Linked DNA regions of Variovorax paradoxus. The main gene of each other region encodes a partner of the protein of the gene in region 2 in a complex. Links are inferred from orthologs where the notes say so. Each region holds a gene or a part of one and is shown on either strand. Other genes may lie near its edges.

What was found.
Region 1: the proteins of ssb (region 2) and sbcB are in contact, whole or in part, in a crystal structure (PDB 3C94), measured with the Escherichia coli proteins. The link is inferred for Variovorax paradoxus from one-to-one orthologs.

What each region holds. Positions count from the first base shown.
Region 1 is NZ_JAUSXG010000001.1:2,754,694-2,765,088, forward strand. The notes cover bases 59-3,058. They hold sbcB (exodeoxyribonuclease I), read right to left. Parts: upstream 2,279-3,058; coding sequence 839-2,278; downstream 59-838. Other genes in these bases: QFZ42_RS12935 (GNAT family N-acetyltransferase), read right to left, coding at 59-384; QFZ42_RS12940 (DUF3574 domain-containing protein), read right to left, coding at 371-811; cls (cardiolipin synthase), read right to left, coding at 2,279-3,058. In the rest of the region: more of QFZ42_RS12935, read right to left, coding at 1-58; more of cls, read right to left, coding at 3,059-3,724; ATP-dependent Clp protease ATP-binding subunit ClpA, read right to left, coding at 3,840-6,161; ATP-dependent Clp protease adapter ClpS, read right to left, coding at 6,229-6,588; icd (NADP-dependent isocitrate dehydrogenase), read right to left, coding at 6,894-8,153; QFZ42_RS12970 (cell envelope biogenesis protein TolA), read left to right, coding at 8,373-8,696; QFZ42_RS12975 (hypothetical protein), read left to right, coding at 8,847-9,050; QFZ42_RS12980 (DUF192 domain-containing protein), read left to right, coding at 9,136-9,594; QFZ42_RS12985 (superoxide dismutase), read right to left, coding at 9,668-10,249; xseA (exodeoxyribonuclease VII large subunit), read right to left, coding at 10,300-10,395. UniProt on the Escherichia coli protein: Degrades single-stranded DNA (ssDNA) in a highly processive manner.
Region 2 is NZ_JAUSXG010000001.1:4,933,946-4,944,201, reverse strand. Bases 1,420-4,280 are described here. They hold ssb (single-stranded DNA-binding protein), read left to right. Parts: upstream 1,420-2,495; coding sequence 2,496-3,065; downstream 3,066-4,280. Other genes in these bases: QFZ42_RS23525 (Csu type fimbrial protein), read right to left, coding at 3,778-4,280; QFZ42_RS23530 (hypothetical protein), read right to left, coding at 3,142-3,612; uvrA (excinuclease ABC subunit UvrA), read right to left, coding at 1,420-2,327. In the rest of the region: more of uvrA, read right to left, coding at 1-1,419; more of QFZ42_RS23525, read right to left, coding at 4,281-4,806; QFZ42_RS23520 (fimbria/pilus outer membrane usher protein), read right to left, coding at 4,803-7,127; QFZ42_RS23515 (fimbrial biogenesis chaperone), read right to left, coding at 7,162-7,893; QFZ42_RS23510 (Csu type fimbrial protein), read right to left, coding at 7,904-8,410; QFZ42_RS23505 (sensor histidine kinase), read left to right, coding at 8,794-10,256. UniProt on the Escherichia coli protein: Plays an important role in DNA replication, recombination and repair. Binds to ssDNA and to an array of partner proteins to recruit them to their sites of action during DNA metabolism. Acts as a sliding platform that migrates on DNA via reptation.

The DNA.
Region 1 (10,395 bases), 2.2 Mb from region 2 along the record:
TTCGACTGCGCGGGCATGCGCCAGAACCGCAAGCACCAGCCGCCGGCCGAAACCGACCCCGCGTGCGGAAGCCGCCACGGCCATGCCGAAGAGCGTGGCCTTGTGGCGGGCGCGCTGCCGCGCGTCCAAGCTCAAACCCGCCGCGCCCACCAGCACGCCCGACTCGTCGAAAGCGCCGTAGACCACGCTGGCCTCGTTTGCATCCGAACCCAGCCGCTCTTCCCACCAGCGAAGCGGCAGACCGGAGCGCTCCTCCACTGTGGTAGTGAAGGCGCTGGGGTGCTTGGCATAGGCGCCGAGCATCAAGGCGCGGTAAGCCGTGGCGTCGGCGGCCACAAGGCGCCGGACGGCGCTGTGGTCGTTTTCGCTTTCAGAAGCGGACACAGACGGACTGCCTTTCCTGCAGCACGGCCTCCTGGCCGAAGCGCTGCTTGTAGGTGCCGATGATGTCGGCGATGGCGGCATCGTCCTCGGGACTGCGTGGATGCAGCAGCACCACGAGCTTTGAGGGTTCGCGCACCACGCCGCCCGAGGCGCCACGCCACTGCCCGGCCGCATCGAGCACCGTCAGTCCTTTGGGGAAGACGGGTGTTACGACGGTATCGAGGAACGCGGCCCACTGTGCGTCCGACACTTGTCCGCCGGCGGGAATGGCACGGCCGAAATACAGCGCGTCGCGCTCGAAGGCTGCGAAGTCCGTAGCGCAGGCTTTCGAGTCCTCGGGTGCAAATGGCAATGCGCCGCATCCGGCGAGGATGACCACCACCGCCAAAGCGGCCACCAGGCGCAATCGGGTGACGACGGACGGCATGGCGCAGTTCACTTGGGTCCGTGGATTTCAGGCTTCGGGCGCAATGGCCTCGGCATACTCATAAAGCGCACCCAGGATTTCTTCGCCCCGCTCATCCGCGGTTTCGGACAGCGCATCGACTTCGCTGAACAACATTTCGATGGTGCGCGCGCCGCCCTCGCCCTTGAACAGCCGCGCGACGCGCAGCGCCTCCCAACGCTCGGTTTCCTCGGGGCTGAGCAGCTCGGGCCAGTTGCGCGCGCGGTAGCGAAAGAGAATTTCCTCGAGCCGCCCGTCGTCGAAACCGGTGCGGTCTTTTGCCAGCTCTTCGGGCGAGAGCGCGCGCAGCTGGTTGAGCCGCCGCCGGTCGGCATTGCCGACGAAGCCGCCGTAGAGGTCTTCGTCGACGTCGGGCGCGGCCTCCTTGGGACGGGCGTACACCTGCGACCAGATGGCGCTCATGTCGGGCAGGTCGCGTGCGATGGCCGCGTGGCGCATGGCCGCATCGAGATCGACGTTCCAGCGCTCGGCCATGGCGGGTGCCAGCGTGCGCAGGTTGCCGACCACCATCGGCGACTTGTTGAGGTGAATGCCCTTGACCGGCAGGCGGACCACGCCTTCGGGCAGGTCGGCGGTGCGCGTGAAGAGGCGCAGGCGCAGCGTCTCGACATCGAGGTCGCGCAACTCGCTCGGATCGTGGGCCAGGTCCCAGGCAATGAGCTCGTTCTTGTTGGTCGGATGGCTGGCGAGCGGCCACATCACGCCGAGGCATCCGCGCTCGACCGGGAACATGCCCGAAATGTGCAGGAAAGGCTTGGCCGTTTCCCGCATGGCCGGCAGGCCGAGTTCGCTGGCCACGCGGTCTTTCTTGTGCAGGCCGAAGGCGAACTCGAACAGCTTGGGCTGCTTGTCCCGGATGAGCCGCGCCAACGCGATGGTGGCGCGCACGTCGGACAGCGCATCGTGCGCCGACTCGTGCAGCAGGCCGTTGGCGCGCGCCAGGTGTTCGAGCTTGAAGCTGGGCTTGCCGTCTTCTTTCTTCGGCCACTCGATGCCCTCGGGCCGCAGCGAATAGGTGAGGCGCACCACGTCGAGCAGGTCCCAGCGCCCGCAGTCGTTCTGCCACTCGCGCGCATACGGATCGATGAGGTTGCGCCAGAACAGGAACCGCGTGACCTCGTCGTCGAAACGGATGGTGTTGTAGCCCACGCCGATGGTGCCGGGCTGCGAAAAGGCTTTTTCGATCTGCGCGGCAAAGGCGTTCTCGGGGATGCCGCGTTCCAGGCAGAGCTGCGGCGTGATGCCGGTGATCAGGCAGGCCTCGGGGCTGGGCAGGTAGTCGGGCGCCGGCTTGCAGTAGATCATCAGCGGCTCGCCGATTTCGTTCAGCTCGGCGTCGGTGCGAATGGCGGCGAACTGCGAAGGCCGGTCACGGCGCGGCACGGCACCGAAGGTTTCGTAGTCGTGCCAGAGAAAGGTGTGGTTCATTCAGAGCAAGGGAGAAAACAATCGTGCAATCGCGTCGCCGAGGCGGCGCCAGAAACTTTGCTGGCGGTGGGCGCGCACCGCGCCGGAGCTGTGGAGGTCCGTTTCGAACTGCGCGGCCAGGGGGCGTGCCAGCTCGGGGCCATAGACCACCGCGCTCACCTCGAAATTCAATCGGAAGCTGCGATTGTCGAAATTCGCGGTACCGATCATCGCGCAATGGTCGTCGACCACCAAGGTCTTGGAGTGCAGCATGCGCGCCTTGTACTCCCACACCTTGACGCCGGCCGCAATCAGCTCGTCGAAGTAGGAGCGCGCGGCCGCGCTCACAATGGCCGAATCGCTGCGGCGCGGCACCAGCAGCCGCACGTCGACGCCGCGCAGCGCCGCGCTGGTCAGCGCCATCATGGCAGGCTCGCCGGGCACGAAGTACGGCGTGGTGAGCCAGGCGCGTTCGCTCGCCGAATGAATGGCCTCGACGTGCATGCGGTGGATGGGCTCCAGCATGTTGTCGGGGCCGCTGGTCACGATCTGTACAGGAATGTCGCCGGCCTCGACCTGCGGCAGCATGGCGCCCATCAGGTGGTCCATCTCACGGAGATCTTCGCCGGTGGCATAGGTCCAGTCTTCCAGGAAAGTGGTCTGCAGCCAGCGCACCGCGCTGCCCTCGATGCGCAGATGCACGTCGTGGTAGGCGTCGGGGCGCGTTCGCTTGTCTTCCTCGTCGGTGATGTTGACGCCGCCGGTAAAACCTACGCGCCCGTCGCACACGACGATCTTGCGGTGCGTGCGGTAGTTGGTCACCGGGCGCAGGCGTCGGCCGATGCGCGTGTCGTGGAAGAGCGCAACCTGCACGCCCGCGGCAACAAGCGGCGCCATGAACTTGCGGCCGATGCGCTTGGAACCCAGCGCGTCGAGCAGCAGGCGCACGGACACGCCCTGCCCGGCGCGGTCCACGAGCAGGTCGCGCAGCGCCGTGCCGATCTGGTCGGGCTCGAAGATGTAGTACTCGAGGTGGATGTGGTCGCGCGCCGCGCGCACGGCATCGAAGATGGCGTCGAAGGTACGCGCACCGCCCGAAAGCAGCGCCACGCCCGTAGCGCTCGAAACCGGCAGCCCGCAGGCCGCGGTGCCCAGTCGCGCCATCTGCTGCAGCGCCGGCGGCGCGTTCTGGGCCGCATCGCGCACACGCGCCAGGTCGGCCTGCGTGTGCGCGCTGGCGCGGCTGCGCAAACGCTTGACCCGCTGCTTGCGCAGGCGCTGCGGCCCGAGGAAGTAATAGATGACAAAGCCCGCGAACGGCAACAGCGCCAGCGACAGGATCCAGCTCATGGTGGAGACCGGCGCGCGCTTCTGCATCACGATCCAGACCGACAGCACGGCGATATAGCCGCTCCAGGCCAGAGAGAGGCCGGTTTTCCATTCCTGACTGAGCTCGGGGAGGATCAAAGTAAAACTGCGTACGAGGTAAATGCCGGCCCCAAAAAAAAAGGCCGGCAGCGAATGCTACCGGCCTTTTCAGTGTTGCCAGAAATACCGCGGAACCGGCTTTGCCGGCCCCGCTTTAGCCTGCGGCGGCTTCTTCGGCTTCAGGCTTGGACTTGCCTTCCTTCTTCGGCAGCGGCTGGATGTCCAACTGCACTTCGCCCTTGTCGTCGATGTCGACCGACAGGCGGCCGCCGTCGATCAGGCGTCCGAACAGCAGCTCGTCGGCCAGTGCACGACGGATCGTGTCCTGGATCAGGCGCTGCATCGGGCGCGCGCCCATCAGGGGATCGAAGCCCTTCTTCGCGAGGTGCTTGCGCAAGCCATCGCTGAACGTGACGTCGACCTTCTTCTCGGCCAGCTGCGTTTCGAGCTGCAGCAGGAACTTGTCGACCACGCGCAGGATGATCTGCTCGTCGAGCGCCTTGAAGCTCACGGTAGCGTCCAGGCGGTTGCGGAACTCGGGCGTGAACAGGCGCTTGATGTCGGCCATTTCATCGCCCGCCTGGCGCGGGTTGGTGAAGCCGATGGTCGCCTTGTTCATGGTCTCGGCGCCCGCGTTGGTGGTCATCACGATGATCACGTTGCGGAAGTCGGCCTTGCGTCCGTTGTTGTCCGTCAGGGTGCCGTGGTCCATGACCTGCAGCAGCACGTTGAAGATGTCCGGGTGCGCCTTCTCGATTTCGTCGAGCAGCAGCACCGCGTGCGGCTTCTTCGTGATGGCTTCGGTCAAGAGGCCGCCCTGGTCGAACCCGACGTAGCCCGGAGGCGCACCGATCAGACGGCTCACCGCATGGCGCTCCATGTATTCGGACATGTCGAAGCGGATCAGCTCGATGCCCATGATGTAGGCGAGCTGCTTGGCCGCTTCGGTCTTGCCGACGCCGGTGGGGCCGCTGAACAGGAACGAACCGATCGGCTTGTCCTCTCGGCCGAGGCCCGAACGCGCCATCTTGACCGCGGACGCCAGCACCTCGAGTGCCTTGTCCTGGCCGAACACCACGCTCTTCAGGTCGCGCTCGATGGTCTGCAGCTTGCCGCGGTCGTCGTTGCTGACGTTGGCCGGGGGAATGCGCGCGATCTTCGCGACGATGTCCTCGACCTCGGTCTTGCTGATGGTCTTCTTGCGCTTGTTCGCCGGCAGAATGCGCTGGGCGGCACCGGCCTCGTCGATCACGTCGATGGCCTTGTCGGGCAGATGGCGGTCGTTGATGTACTTGGCGCTCAGCTCCGCCGCCGCCTGCAGGGCCGCCACCGCGTACTTGACGCCGTGGTGCTCTTCGAAGCGCGACTTCAGGCCTTTCAGGATGTCGACGGTTTCCTGCACCGTCGGCTCGACCACGTCGACCTTCTGGAAACGGCGCGACAGGGCCGCATCCTTCTCGAAGATGCCGCGGTACTCGGTGAAGGTGGTGGCGCCGATGCACTTGAGCTGGCCGCTCGAGAGCGCCGGCTTCAGCAGGTTCGACGCGTCGAGCGTGCCGCCCGAAGCCGCGCCCGCACCGATCAGGGTGTGGATCTCATCGATGAACAGAATGGCGTTCGGCTTGTCCTTCAGCGACTTGAGCACGCCCTTCAGGCGCTGCTCGAAATCGCCGCGGTACTTGGTGCCGGCCAGCAATGCGCCCATGTCGAGCGAGTAGACCTGCGCCTCGGCCAGGATTTCGGGCACGTCGGACTGCGTGATGCGCCATGCCAAGCCTTCGGCGATGGCGGTCTTGCCCACGCCGGCCTCACCCACCAAGAGTGGGTTGTTCTTGCGCCGGCGGCACAGGATCTGGATCACGCGCTCGACCTCGTATTCGCGGCCGATCAGCGGATCGATCTTGCCGTCCTTGGCGAGCTGATTGAGGTTCTGCGTGAACTGCTCGAGAGGCGAAGCCTTCTCGTTCTTTTCGCCGCCGCCCTCTTCGCCCTCGCCCGAAGACGACTCGCTGCTGCCCTTGACGGCTTCAGGCGGATCGCTCTTCTTGATGCCATGGGCAATGAAGTTCACCACGTCCAGGCGGGTGACGCCCTGCTGGTGGAGGTAGTACACCGCGTGCGAATCCTTCTCGCCGAAGATCGCGACCAGCACGTTGGCGCCGGTGACTTCCTTCTTGCCGTTGCCGGTGGACTGCACATGCATGATGGCGCGCTGGATGACGCGCTGGAAACCCAGCGTGGGCTGGGTGTCGACATCGTCGGTACCCGCCACCTGGGGCGTGTTGTCCTTGATGAAGTTGGTGAGCGACGCCCGCAGGTCGTCGACGTTGGCCGAGCAGGCGCGCAGAACCTCTGCGGCGCTCGGGTTGTCCAGCAAAGCGAGCAACAGATGCTCCACGGTGATGAACTCGTGGCGCTGCTGCCTGGCCTCGACGAAGGCCATGTGCAAGCTGACTTCCAGTTCCTGGGCAATCATGTGATTTCCTTTTGCCTTGCTGTAAATATGTTCTCAGATGGGTTGGAGCTTGCGCAATTCAACTGGTTCACGCAACAGGCTCGCTCACGCACTGCAGCGGATGTCCGGCCTGGTGCGCCGCCTCCATCACCTGGTTGACCTTGGTGGCCGCCAGATCGCGGGAATAAACCCCACAAACGCCGCGGCCATCGAGATGAATCTTTAGCATGATCTGGGTCGCGGTTTCGCGATCCTTGTTGAAATATTCCTGCAGGACGACGATGACAAACTCCATGGGGGTGTAGTCGTCGTTCAGCATGACCACCTGGTACATCTGGGGCGGCGCGGTTTTTTGCGGCCGCCGCTCCAGAACGACCGAATCTCCGTCTTCCCCGCCCGGTTTCTGGGCCGGCGGAGTGCTGGGAGTCTTGGGAATTCTCGTTGCCATAAAAAAGATTCTATAGAGCGTGCAAGCACCGTGCCGGCGCAAGAAGACTTGGTGGCGCGTAATCGACAAATCAAGGGGCTTGCGTCGTGTGCGACACCACAAACGATGGAAAAAATTCCGCCGTTCGTGAGAACCACAGTGCAAATATTACGCGGCACCCGCTCCGAGAAAAATAGAGTATTCGGCGCAAGGTGTTCCATTTCGCCAACCTGCTCTGATCTGGTCGAAGCCGCAAGAAGAAAAGCCCTCGAGACCGGGAAGATCTGGAGGGCCTGGCTTCATGGCGCCTGGGCGCCGGAATGCAATTACATGTGATCGATCATCACCTGGCCGAAGCCCGAGCAGCTCACTTGCGTGGCGCCGTCCATCAGGCGCGCGAAGTCATAGGTGACCTTCTTGCTGGCAATCGACTTTTCCATCGAACTGATGATCAGGTCGGCGGCTTCGGTCCAGCCCATGTGGCGCAGCATCATTTCGGCCGAGAGGATTTCGGAACCGGGGTTCACGTAGTCCTTGCCGGCGTACTTGGGAGCGGTGCCGTGGGTGGCTTCGAACATGGCGACGGTGTCGCTCAGGTTGGCGCCCGGGGCAATGCCGATGCCGCCGACCTGCGCAGCCAGCGCGTCGGACACGTAGTCGCCGTTGAGGTTCAGCGTGGCAATCACGCTGTATTCGGCGGGACGCAGGAGAATCTGCTGCAGGAACGCGTCGGCAATGCTGTCCTTGACGGTGATTTCCTTGCCCGTCTTGGGGTTCTTGAACTTCATCCACGGGCCGCCATCGATCAGCTCGGCGCCGAATTCCTTGGCGGCCAGGTTGTAGGCCCAGTCGCGGAAGCCACCTTCGGTGAACTTCATGATGTTGCCCTTGTGCACGATGGTGACGCTGGGCTTGTCGTTGTCCACTGCGTATTGCAGCGCCTTGCGCACGAGGCGCTCGGTGCCTTCCCTCGACACGGGCTTGACGCCGATGCCGGAAGTGTTGGGGAAGCGGATCTTCTTGACGCCCAGCTCGTCCTGCAGGAACTTGATGAGCTTCTTGGCCTTGTCGCTTTCGGCTTCGAATTCGATGCCGGCGTAGATGTCTTCCGAGTTCTCGCGGAAGATGACCATGTTGGTCTTGTGCGGCTCGCGCACCGGGCTGGGCACGCCTTCGAAGTACTGGATGGGGCGCAGGCACACGTAAAGGTCGAGTTCCTGGCGCAACGCCACGTTCAGCGAGCGGATGCCGCCGCCGACGGGCGTGGTCAGCGGGCCCTTGATGGAAACGACGTAGTCGCGCACGGCGTGCAGCGTTTCTTCGGGCAGCCAGACGTCCGGGCCGTAGACCTTGGTCGACTTTTCGCCGGCATAGACTTCCATCCAGTGGATCTTCTTCTTGCCGCCGTAGGCCTTGGCCACCGCTGCATCCACCACCTTGAGCATCACCGGCGTAATGTCCAGCCCCGTGCCGTCGCCCTCGATGAAGGGAATGATCGGCTGGTCAGGCACATTGAGCGAATTGTCGGCGTTGACCGTGATCTTCTGACCTTCGGCCGGGACTTTGATGTGCTGGTAGCTGGACATGAGGGGAAACGACTCCGGGAGTGACGTAATTCGGACGACTGTCTGCGAATTCAGACAACGACGGGGAATCGCTGTACAGCCCGCGAACAAATCGCTGTACATTTTAGACGCAACCCATCAGCGGGCGTTTGTCAACCTTCGGGCCAATGGGTTCGTTAGTGGCTGACCTTCTGCTCGCCGGGAGGCGTTTCCAACCAATTCTCGATAGAGGAATCATCAATGAGCAAAATTCTCGCAGTCATGATCGCTGGCCTGTTCGCCGCTGGCGCCTACGCCCAGAACCCCACCGGCACCACGCCTGAGCAAGGGAACGCTACCAACAGCAAGTCCCAAGCCCGCGCTGAAGCGAAGAAGGCCGCCAAGCCCGCAGGTCAAGTGGCTGCTCCCGCTGGCGACATCGCCAAGACGCCTGAAGCCGGCGCCATCGGCACCGACAAGGCTGCAGCGTCTGGCGAAAAGCGCGCCGAAACGCGCGACCAGCGTCGTCGCAACAAGGACGGCAGCGTCAAGCGCAAGTCGACCCAAGGCGGCACGCCGAAGTAATTCGGCCAGTCTCGGAAAAAACGCTCTCCGGAGCGTTTTTTTTCGTCCGCAGCAAGAAGACGGCTGTCAACCGGGGCGAGCGGCTGCCGCGTTGAATGTTCACCTCCACAGGGAGGTGGTCCATATCAACAATCTCAAAGGATGTCTCTCATGAACAAGCTTATCGCAGCCCTCGTGGCCGGTCTCTTCGCAGCCGGTGCATTCGCTCAGCAAACCGAACCCGCTCCCAAGGCCGATGCGCCTGTCGCGGCCGCCGCTCACAAGGCGAAGGCGCCAGTCAAGCACGCCGTGAAGAAGCACAAGGCGCGCCATCACGTGGCCAAGGCGCACACGGCTGCAGCCAAGAAGGTGTAAGCTTCCAAGCTCACCGGCAATGCCCGCATCAGCGGGCATTTTTTATGGGCCCCGCGCCCTTGAACCCGCCCTGAAAGAAGCCCCGATGTTTCAGCGTTTCGCCGCCCTGCTCCTGCTCGCCGCCGCCCTGACAGGCCCCGCGCAGGCACAACAGCAACCCCAGACCGATCTCGCACGCACCCAGTTGTCCGTCGGCCTGTACAAGATCGACGCGCAGGTCGCGCAAACGCCCCAACAACGGGAAATCGGCTTGATGTTCCGCAAGGAGATGCCGCAGGCCGAGGGCATGATCTTTGTCTTCGACCAGCCGGCGACCCAGTGCTTCTGGATGAGAAATACGCTGCTGCCGCTCACCGCGGCCTTCGTGGCCAACGACGGCCGCATCGTCAACCTGGTCGACATGCAGCCGATGACCGAGAATTCGCACTGTTCCGAGGAGCCGGTGCGCTTCGTGCTCGAAATGAACCAGGGCTGGTTCGCCAAGAAGAACATCAAGAAAGGCGCCAAGCTGGGCGGCGAGCTCTTTGCCGCCTCGAAGCGCTGAGCACCCGTCGCCCTGCCACGGGCTCACGAAAAAGCCGACCTTCCGGTCGGCTTTTTCAATGGGGGAAACCGGTTCAGCCGAAGTTCTTGGCGGCGAAGTCCCAGTTCACCAGCTTGGCCAGGAAGGTCTCGACGAACTTCGGGCGCAGGTTGCGGTAGTCGATGTAATAGGCGTGCTCCCACACGTCCACCGTCAGCACCGGGGTGTCGCCGGTGGTCAGCGGCGTACCGGCGGCGCCCATGTTCACGATGTCCACCGAGCCGTCGGCCTTTTTCACGAGCCAGGTCCAACCCGAACCGAAGTTGCCCACGGCCGACTTCACGAACGCTTCCTTGAAGGCGTCGTAGCTGCCCCACTTGGCATCGATGGCCTTGGCCAGCGCGCCGGTGGGAGCGCCGCCGCCCTGGGGCTTCATGCAGTTCCAGAAGAAGGTGTGGTTCCAGATCTGGGCGGCGTTGTTGTAGATGCCGCCGCTGGACTTCTTGACGATGTCCTCCAGGGGCATCGACTCGAACTCGGTGCCCTTTTGCAGGTTGTTCAGGTTCACCACGTAGGCGTTGTGGTGCTTGCCGTAGTGGTACTCGAGGGTTTCCTTCGAGTACTCGGGTGCCAGCGCGTCGAGGGCGTACGGCAGGGGTGGGAGCACATGTTCCATGGTTTTTTCTCGTGGGTTGGTTGCGGGGAATACAGGATTCTAGAAAGGAATTACGCACCCGGCGTCGGACGCGGTCCCGTTTCGCCGGGCGTGACTGTCAGGTCGACCGAGCCATCGGCGAGCCGCGCAACCACGGCGTCGCCCGC
Region 2 (10,256 bases):
CCCTCGACCGATTCGTGCGCGGCCGGTTCTTCGTGCGCACGATAGAGCGTGCGCGCCACGGCGGTGTAGAGCGTGTCGTTCACCAGCGTCGATTTGCCCGAGCCCGAGACGCCCGTCACGCAGGTCAGAAGGCCCACCGGGAAGGCCACGCTCACGTTCTTCAGGTTGTTGCCGGTGGCGCCGACCACGCGGATTTCCTGCAGGTCGGTCTGCGATGCGAGATGCGCCGCTTCGCGCGCGGCGCGCCGCTCGGCCGCGGGGCTCGGCGGAAAGCGCGAGGCTTTCTTGCCTTCGTTGAAGGCGGGTTTCTTCACGACCGGCAGCCACGCGGTGCGGTGCTTGGGCACTTCGATCTTCTTCGTGCCCGAAAGGTACTGGCCGGTGAGCGAATCGGGATTGGCCGACACCTCGGCGTAGGTGCCCTGGGCCATCACGCGGCCGCCGTGCACGCCCGCGCCGGGGCCCATGTCGATCACGTGGTCGGCGGCGTGGATCATGTCCTCGTCGTGCTCGACCACGATCACGCTGTTGCCGATGTCGCGCAGGTGCTTCAGCGTGCCGATGAGCCGGTCGTTGTCGCGCTGGTGCAGGCCGATGCTGGGTTCGTCGAGCACGTACATCACGCCGGTGAGGCCGGAGCCGATCTGCGAGGCCAGGCGAATGCGCTGCGCCTCGCCGCCCGAGAGCGTCTCGGCGCTGCGGTCCAGGCTCAGGTAGTTCAGGCCCACGTCGTTCAGGAACTTGAGCCGCAGGCCGATCTCGCGCACCACCTTGTCGGCGATGTCGGCCTTGGCGCCGCGCAGCTTCAGGTTCTGGAACCAGGCGAGGGAATCGCGCAGCGTGAGGTGGCTCAGTTCGAAGATGGCCATGCGGGGCGGCTCGCCACCGCCGGCCGGGCGATTGGCCTCGTCCACGAGGAACACGTTGCGCGCTTCGGGCCTGAGGCGCGAGCCGCCGCAGTCGGGGCAGGGCTGCAGGTTGCGAAAACGCGCGAGGTCTTCGCGCACCATCACCGAATCGGTCTCGCGGTAGCGCCGCGTCATGTTCGGGATGATGCCCTCGAAGGGATGCTTCTTCGTGAGCTTCTTGCCCGCGAAGTTGCCCGACTCCATGGTGTAGTTGAACTTGATTTCTTCGGCCGCCGAGCCGTGCAGCAGCACCTGCTGCACCGAGGCGGGCAAAGATTCGAAGGGCGCGTCGACGTCAAACTTGTAGTGCTTCGCCACGCTCTCGATCATGCTGAAGTAGTAGCTGTTGCGGCGGTCCCAGCCCTTGATGGCGCCGCTCGCGAGCGAGAGTGTGGGGAAGGCCACCACGCGTGCCGGGTCGAACACCTCACGGTGGCCGAGGCCGTCGCAGCTCGGGCAGGCGCCCACGGGCGAGTTGAACGAGAACAGGCGCGGCTCGAGCTCCGACAGCGAGTAGTGGCAGATCGGGCAGGCGAACTTGGCGTTGAACAGGTGTTCCTTGTCGGCAGCTCCCTCGGCGCCCAGTTCCAGCGCAATGGCCCGGCCTTCGGCGAGGCGAAGCGCGGCCTCGAAGCTCTCGGCCAGGCGCTGCTGCATGTCGGCGCGCGCGCGCAGCCGGTCGATCACCACGTCGATGTCGTGCTTTTCGGTCTTCTTGAGCTTGGGCAGGTCGTTGTATTCGTAGGTTTGCCCATCGACGCGGAAGCGCACGTAGCCAGCGGCCTGCATCTCCGCGAACAGTTCGAGGAACTCGCCTTTTTTCTCGCGCGCCACGGGCGCGAGGATCATCAGGCGCGGCTCATTGGGGATGGCGAGGGTGGCGTCGACCATCTGCGACACCGTCTGCGCCTGCAGCGGCAGGTGGTGATCGGGGCAGTAGGGCGTGCCAGCGCGTGCATAGAGCAGGCGCAGGTAATCGTGGATCTCGGTCACGGTGCCCACAGTGGAGCGCGGGTTGTGGCTGGTGGCCTTCTGCTCGATGCTGATCGCAGGCGACAGGCCCTCGATCACGTCCACGTCGGGCTTGTCCATGAGCTGCAGGAACTGCCGCGCATAGGCCGACAGGCTCTCGACGTAGCGCCGCTGCCCTTCGGCATACAGCGTGTCGAAGGCCAGGCTCGACTTGCCCGAGCCCGACAGGCCGGTGATCACCACCAGCTTGTTGCGCGGAATGTCGAGGTCGACGTTCTTCAGGTTGTGCGTGCGCGCACCGCGGATGCTGATGCGCTGCTGCGCCAGCACGGCGCCGAGGTAGGTGTCGCGTTCGCGTTTCGCGTCGCGTGCGCTTTCCTCGTCGGCGGCGAAGTCTTCAGTGGCTTTGGAATTCAAGGGGGCGATCGTCCGAGGGCAACCGGACATGATAGTCCGAGCGGCATTTCATGGCGAGGGGGCGGGTTGAGGCGGTTTCGTGAAGCCCTCCCTGCCCATGCGTTCGGGCCCCCGGGGCGGCGGCACCTGGGCGGCCGCATCGGGCACAATCGAGGGTTCTTTTCCTCCTCCTTCATCTACTTATCAGGGGCAGTGCATATGGCATCGGTCAACAAAGTCATCGTCGTCGGCAACCTGGGTCGCGATCCCGAAATGCGTACCTTCCCGAGCGGCGACCAGGTCGCGAACGTCACCGTGGCCACCACCGATCGCTGGAAAGACAAGCAAAGCGGCGAAATGCGTGAAGCCACCGAGTGGCACCGCATCGTTTTCAACGGCCGCCTGGCCGAAATTGCCGGCCAGTACCTGCGCAAGGGTTCGCAGGTGTATGTCGAAGGCAGCCTGCGCACGCGCAAGTGGACCGACAAGGACGGCATCGAAAAGTACACCACCGAAATCCGCGCCGACCAGATGCAGATGCTGGGCAGCCGCCAAGGCCAGGGCGGCCCGTCGGGCGGTCCCGAGGACGATGGCGGTTATTCGCAAGGTGGCGGTGGTGGCGGTTACTCGCAAGGCGGTAATGCTGGTGGTGGCGGCGGCGGTGGTGGTGGCGGCTACGCCCCCCGTGCACCCGCAGCGGCACCGCGCGCTCCGGCGGCCGCACCGCGCCAGGCGCCGGCCAAGTCGTCGTCGGGCTTCGACGACATGGACGACGATATTCCGTTCTGAAAATCGATCCCTTGGAATTTGCCGGCAGAAGGCCTGCAGCTCATTGGCTGCGGGCCTTTTTGTTTTGCTGTTCCTGTCAGTAGACCACCGTCACCCGCATCGCGTTGCTGCCGTCGCCGGCCGGGGCGGCAGCTTGCGATGGAGCGGAGCCCGAGGTTGCCGCCATCGCACCGACGACGCCTTGCCAGGCGGAAGCGAGGCTGTCGCGGCCGTCGGCATCGGTTCCGGCCACCATGAGCGTCGTTTCGCCGATCTTGTCGAACCGGTACTCGCGGCCCTTGATGAGCACCGACTTCAGGTTGGTCCAGACGCGGTATTCGTGTCCGCCCTTGACTGGCGTGACCTCGAGCACCTTGAACGTCGGGAGAACGACCATCGAGACGTTGAACCGGGCATTGGCGCTGTTCATGCCGTGCGTCGGCTCCGCGGAACTGAGCCGCAGCGGCAGCGGCAGCAAGAGCAGCAGCATGCCGGCGGCAGCCAGCGATGGCGCTATACGCGTCGGGCGCAGGGCGGTTGCACCTGCAGCGGACATGTTTCCGGACATTGGAACTCCTCCTCTCGTCGCACCGGGTGGAGGGCATCGCATTGATGCCCTGTCCTGGTTTATCGGCAGAGTCGCAGGAAAATGAAGGCCGTCCGTGCCATTCTTTACCTATAACCTGCCAATGGCTAGCAGGTTTCTCCGCACCGGCTTGCTTGCCGGCGCAGCTCAGTAGGTCACGCTGACCGTCACGACGTCGCGGTAGCTGTCCGGCCGCACGTTGGCGCTGGTGCCCAGAACGCGGCCATACAAGGTCAGCGCCTGGGCGGCGCCGTTGCCGGTTCCCGCGGCGGTATTGGTGCCCGTGACGCTGCCCCAGACGGTGGTGCGCGCGGCATTGCGGTAGAGCCGGTAGGGCACCGTGTCGGCGTTGCCGGGCACGCCGCCTGTCGGCGTCATCGTTCCTGCGCCCGTGGTCGAGCCGTTCGAAGGAGTCAGCGCGACCGTGTACGGGGTGGGCGTGGTGCAGGTGACGTTGATCGTGCTGGTCTGGTCCCTGTCGGCCTGGCCCGGCAGGCCGTTGATGGTGCCGAAGTTCAGCGGATCGGCTGTGACCAGGCAGCTCTTGGCGACCGTTGCGCTGACCACGAACGCGAACTTGTCCGGCAGGATGGTGTTGCAGGTCGTCGGCATGGCGCTCGTGCTCGACGAGAGCGTGATCGAGGTGTGATCTCCGGCGAAGTCGTCCTGGTACGTGCCTGGAGGCACCGTGCTCTGGAGAGCCAATAGTTGCCCGCGCATGGTGGTGCTTCCCGACACGCTTGTCACGCCGCCCAGGAAGGGCCGGGCAGCAATGCTCATCGTGGCAATGAACGGGTTCGGCACCGCCCCGTTGCCGTTCGAGCCCCAGACCGTGCCGCTCGTCGACTGGTAGAGCTGGAAATTCAAGATGTTTCCGGCGCTGTCCTTCATCGTGCGGGGATTGAAGTTCCCGAGGCTTTGGTTGCCGTCGCCGATGTTGAAGCAGACCCTGGCTTGCACGGCGGCGGTGCCGTCGTTGGTGCACGTGTAGTTCAGCGTGGCGTTGACGGACGACGAAGCGGCTCCGTCGACCAGTTCGACGGTGCCGAAAGCCAGGTTCGTCATCGTAGCGGTGCAGCTGACCGCCGCTTGCGCGCTCCCCGCCGGCAGCCACCACAGCAGCGCGCAGAGCATGGGCAGGCGCAGCGCCTGCAGAGTCCGGGTCAGAAAGCTCATGGCGTCTTGGCCTCCCTGGTGCAGCGCACGGGGCCGATCTGGGGAATGCCGGCACCCTCCTTGCGATAGTCGAAGCTGGCCCGGCAACGGCCGCCGGGTGTTTGCACGTCGAGCGTGTTCCGGGGCTCGAGCGATTCGAGGTACACCGCGCCGTCGAAGCCGACCAGGGCGGGCTCGCCACCCGTCCCGTTGGCGCGCACGCGGCTGCCCAGCGGCAGGGGCTTGCCCGCCTCGTCCACCAGGAGCAGCGCGGCTGCGCTGATCGGCGTGATGCCGAAGCGCACCAGCGTGCCGGCGCGGTCGCTCGGGGTGGCGACGGTCTTCACGCGCTGGATTCTCACGTCGGCGGGCAATTGCATGGGGTCGATCGAAAGCTGGTTGTTCTGGTAGGCGCTGAGCGGCGCCACGAGCAGCATGCCGTTGCCGTCGGTGGTGCCGATGTCCCGGTTCTCCAGCCTCACCGGCACGCCGGCAATGCCGTCGGTGGAGACCACGGCGAACGCATCGTCGATGCGCCGCGCCGCAAACGGCTGGCCGCCCATGAACACGATCGAACCGGTGGCACCCGCGTAGGCGTAGCGGCTGTCACCGAGCACGCTGATGCCGGCCATCGCGCGGCCGTAGCGGCCCAGGTAGTCGATTTCGGCCTGCCCGCCATTCTGGCCTCCGCCCTGGCGCAGGCCGGCGCGCCAGCCGATGCCGCCTTCGCCCGGCGTCGAGCTCTGCGCGTCGGCCGTGTAGACGGTGCGGTCGCCCTCGCGCTGGAGCCCGGCGCTGGCCGTGACGTTGCCGTCCAGCGCCCAGGTGAAGCCGACGAAGAGGCTGCGCTCCCGTCGGTTGTCGAGATTCTGGTTGAGGCTCACATTCACCGAGGCATTGCGGCCTACCGCCCTGAACCAGTAGACGCTCGCCAGGCGCGTCGCCTCCTGCGCGGGATAGCGCAGGTAAAGGTAGCTGAGGCCGAAACTGCCGAAGCCGTCCGTGGTGTAGCCGACCGACGCCCGGCCCGAGCCGCGCGGCGGCGGGCTGCCGTAGAGCGATGCGATGTCGCGGTACTCGCCGCGTGTGCGGGTGCCTTCGACCAGGAAGTTGAAGCGGTTGTCGCGCCAGCTGTAGCCCAGGTTGAGCAGCGAGCCTTGTTTGCCGCCGTAGCTGCTGTGCGCCACGGCGCCCGCCAGCACGCCGTTTTGTCCGAGCAGCCATGCACCGCCGATGCCGCCTTTGACCAGCCCCTTGGTCGCCTCGCCGTGCGTTTCCAGCGTGAAGCTGTTGCTCACGCCGTAGCGCCAGGTGCCGGTGGCAGCCGCGTCGCTGCCGTAGTCGAAGGAGCGCAGGCCGTAGCTCTTGCGCACCATGCCGAGATCGACGGACCAGTCGGACAGGCCATCCTGCAGCAGCCGCTGCGAGTCGTAGAGCGAAAAATCGAGCGTCGTGGCGCGGCCGAAGGCGTCGGTAAGAACCACCTGGGCATTGCCGGCGCCATTGATGCTTGGAACCGTCTTGAGCTGGAACGGCCCCGCCGGCACCTGGCCCGTGTACTGGCGCATGCCGTTGATATAGAGCTCCACCTGCGAGGGCAGCGTGGCCGACCCCAGGAACGCCGGCAGCGGCGTGGTGGTGCGATAGGGTTGCAGCGCGAAATTGCGCGACAGCTGGATGCCGCCGATCCGGGTGGAGCGCGACCATGGCAGCGAGGCCGTGGTGGTGTCGCCCACCCGAAGGGTCAGCATTTCATCGGGGAACGACTTGCTCCAGGTGGTGTCGAGCCGGACCGAGTCGTGGCTCCAGCCTTCGCCGTCGATGCGGGTTGCGCGCGACATCAGCGTGTTGCTGAACACCGCGCTTCCGCTGAACGCACGCAGTTCGGTCAGCGCGTTGAGGCTCGACGTGTTGTTCCGGCCCTGCGTGCCATAGAGGTCGTAATTGAGCAGCAAGCCGGGCGAAGCGGTGGCCTTCGACGCGACGAGGGTCGATGTATCGACCACGGTCGTGGGCAGGCGCAGCACATCGGCGGCGGCATGGATCGCAACGCTTTGGCTCGCGGCGTCGTACTTGATTTGCACGCCGGGAAGGCTCTTGAGCGGCACGGGATCGGCCACGCCAGCCGGCAGCACGAAGCCCAACTGCCGCAGCGTGGCGGCACTGGCCCACAGCTCCTGGCCGCGCAGGCCGAAGTGAACCAGCCCCTGCGGATTTCCGTTGAGGCTCAGTTCCAGATAGAGGTCGCTGCCGCCGGGGCCGGCGATGTTGCCTTCCGCGGATGCGACGGCCGGAGCGCTCGAGACGGCTGCAGCGTTCTCAGCCTGAGCGGCGAAAGACATCAGACCGGAAAGAAGCAGCAGTGGCAGGAGGCGCTCAGCGGGCGCGTGGGAGCGGCGGGATGTTTTCCTGCGTCGCGTTGCCATTGATCTTCGTTTCCAGAACGCCGCCAAGCGCGAAGGCCTCGGCGGATGTCTTCAGTGGCCAACGCATGCGCGCGCCGGGCAAGACGTAGCCCATCAGGCCGGCATGCACCGGGGTGCGGCGGCCGACGGTATCGACAAAATCCAGATCGGCGAGCTGGGCATGCATGCCGCCGCTGTTCGCGACTTCGAGCACCGCTTGGCCGTCCTCCCGGCGCAGCGACCATGTCAGCTGGGGCGCGGGTGACTGCGCGCCGGCGGCCGCGATGAAGATGGGCACCGAATAGCGCAGCACGAGTTGCAGGCCCTTCTTTTCCTCCTTCACCTCGACCGGCAGCTCGTCGATGATGAGCCGGTACGAGTTTTCGACCATGCCGGCGGGAACCCCCGCGCGAATGACCCGAATCAGCTGCCGTTCGGACGCGCCCAGCTGCACCACCGGCGGACTTACGAGAAGTTCGCGCGAGGGCGTCAGCTTTTCGGCGCCGTTCTCCTGTGTCCAGTGATAGACACGCACCTGGGCGTGCACCACGCCGTCGCCGGTGTTGCTGAGCCAGAGACCGTCGGCGTTCTGCGCGGCCTGGAGCGTGAGCGTGACCGGAGAAACCTGCAGTCCGCTCGCCGAGGCGACCACGTGCGCGAAGGCGAGCGCGAGGACAGCGGTGTAACGCAGCAGTGGGTGCACGGGCAATCGATCAGTAGTTGACCTGGACCGTCACGGTGTCCAGGTAGGCGCCAGGCGTCACGTTGGCGTTCGCGACGGTGGCAAACACGGGGATCGTTTGCGCCACGCCGGTGCCGGTGCCTGCCACGCCGTTGCCCACGGCGGTGGCCGTGGCGGTGCTGCCCCAGACGGGACCGGTCGCACTCACCGAGCGGAGCTGGTAGGCGACAGTGTCCGGGCCAGCCACGGCGGGGCTCATCACGCCGGCGCCGGTGGTGCTGTTGTTCGACGGCAGCAGGCCGACGTTGTAGGGCGTCGACTTGGAGCAGGTGACGTTGATGTTGCTGGAAGCAGACAGGGCCGTGGCCGAGGAATTGACCGAGCCGAAATCGATGTTGGATGCCGTGCCGGCGACGACCGAGCAGGCCTTGTTCACGGTGATCAGGACCTGGAACGTGGAGGTGGTCGTGGCCGCGAATGCGGCGCTGGTGGCCGTGACGGCAAGAACTGCTGCGAGGAGGAAAGAAGGATTTTTCATGGAAAATGGCGACAGATGTAAATAAAACGAGGATGGAACGGACCGGATAGTGCCAACGATCCCGCTTGGTGAATAGTAGATTAGTTCACACAAATGCACAATTTGTTGCAGTTCGAGCGAATTTGCAGCAGGCGAATGGTTACACGGCGCGAATCTCCGAACTCGCCCCTTCTGTATTGACGAGGTTTGCCAGGGCCCGAAAAAGGGAACAGCCGCCTCAAACACATTGAAAATGTTGACAGTTCGTCAACGAACCTCCGTGTACTGCACCCTCTTCGAGGCCGAACGCTCTTTGCGGATATTCATCCCTTCGTTCTGAGTTGAATCACTTCTCCAGATACCGCCTCGCCTCCTTCTGGGCGAACGCGGTGCTCGTCGTCTCCTTGGCGCTGCTGCTGGTCATGGTGGCCTTTTTCAGCGCGACCGATGCCGAGCACGAGTCGGCGGCTCTGCACATGACGCAGGCCGACTGGCAGGAGGAAGACACGCCGGCCATCCAGGAACTGCCGCTCGCCGTGGACAGCAGGGCCTTGCCGCTCGCCTGGCAACCGGTCGAACTGCCCCTGGCCCTCCCCATTGCCTTGCTGCGCCAGGCCGACAGCGCATCGAACGCGGGCGCCACCCGCACCACATGGCTCCGGCTTTCCGCACGCAACCTGCCCGCCACCCTGGCGCCGCTGGGGTTGTACGGCGCGCGGATCAAGACGGACGGGTCCATCGCGGTGTATGCCAACGGCCGGCTGGTGCAGCGCGCGCAGGTGCAGGGTCCGCTCTGGAACAGCACGCGCACGCCGCTGTGGGTCTTGCTGGGCAAGACGCCCGACGGCGCACCGTTGAACGAGATCCTGCTGCGGCTGGAGCACTCGCGAAGCGCGCAGGTGGCGGTCTCATCGCTGTGGCTCGGGCCCGTGGGAGCGCTGGAGGGCCGCTACCGCATGCGGCAGTGGCTCCAGCAGGAGCTGCCGGCGATGCTCAGCGCGGCCTTCATGGCGGTCGGCGTGTTCGCCTTGTTCGTGTGGTTCAAGCGCCGCCACGACACGGGTTACCTGCTCTTTTTCAACCTGGCGACCACGTCCTTCCTGCGGAGCCTGCATTTCTACGTCGGCGTTCCAATTGCCAACGACTGGTTTGCCTGGCTCACCGTCAATTCCTTGTTCTGGCTGGTCGCGGTGGTGCATTTCGCGCTGCGCCAGCTGCACGGCCGGCCGCTCGGATGGCTCACCTTTGCGGTGGTTGGGTGGACCGTGCTGATCGGCGTTCTGACGCTGCCGGGGCTGGCCATCCTGAGGAACACCCCGCAGGTCACGCCGTTGATCTACATCGGCGCGGCATTGATGGGGGTCGCCGTTGCGGTGGTGGGCGGCGTGAGTGCCTGGCGGCGTTCCAGCGAAGGGCGGCTGGTGGCCGCCGGCATCGGCGTGTGCGTGCTGCTGGGCGTGTCCGACTGGCTGCTGCAGAACAACTTCGTCAGCCCCGAGGGCTGGTACCTGGGGGCGTACACCAACGCCGTCACGTTCATCGTGTTCGGAGCGCTGATGTACCGGCGCTACGTCAACGCCATTGCCGAGGTGGAGCAAGTCAACGCCAGCCTGGCGCAACGCCTGCGGGCCCGCGAAGCCGAGCTCGACCGCAGCCACCAGCGGCTGCGCGAGGTCGAGAAGCTGCAAACCATCAGCGACGAGCGCCAGCGCCTGATGCAGGACATGCACGACGGGCTCGGCTCCTCGCTGATCAGCGCCATTCGCTCGGTGGAGGGTGGCGGCATGAGCGACGACAAGGTTTCGCAGCTGCTCAAGAGCTGCCTCGACGACCTGAAGCTGACCATCGACTCGATGGAGCCGCTCGA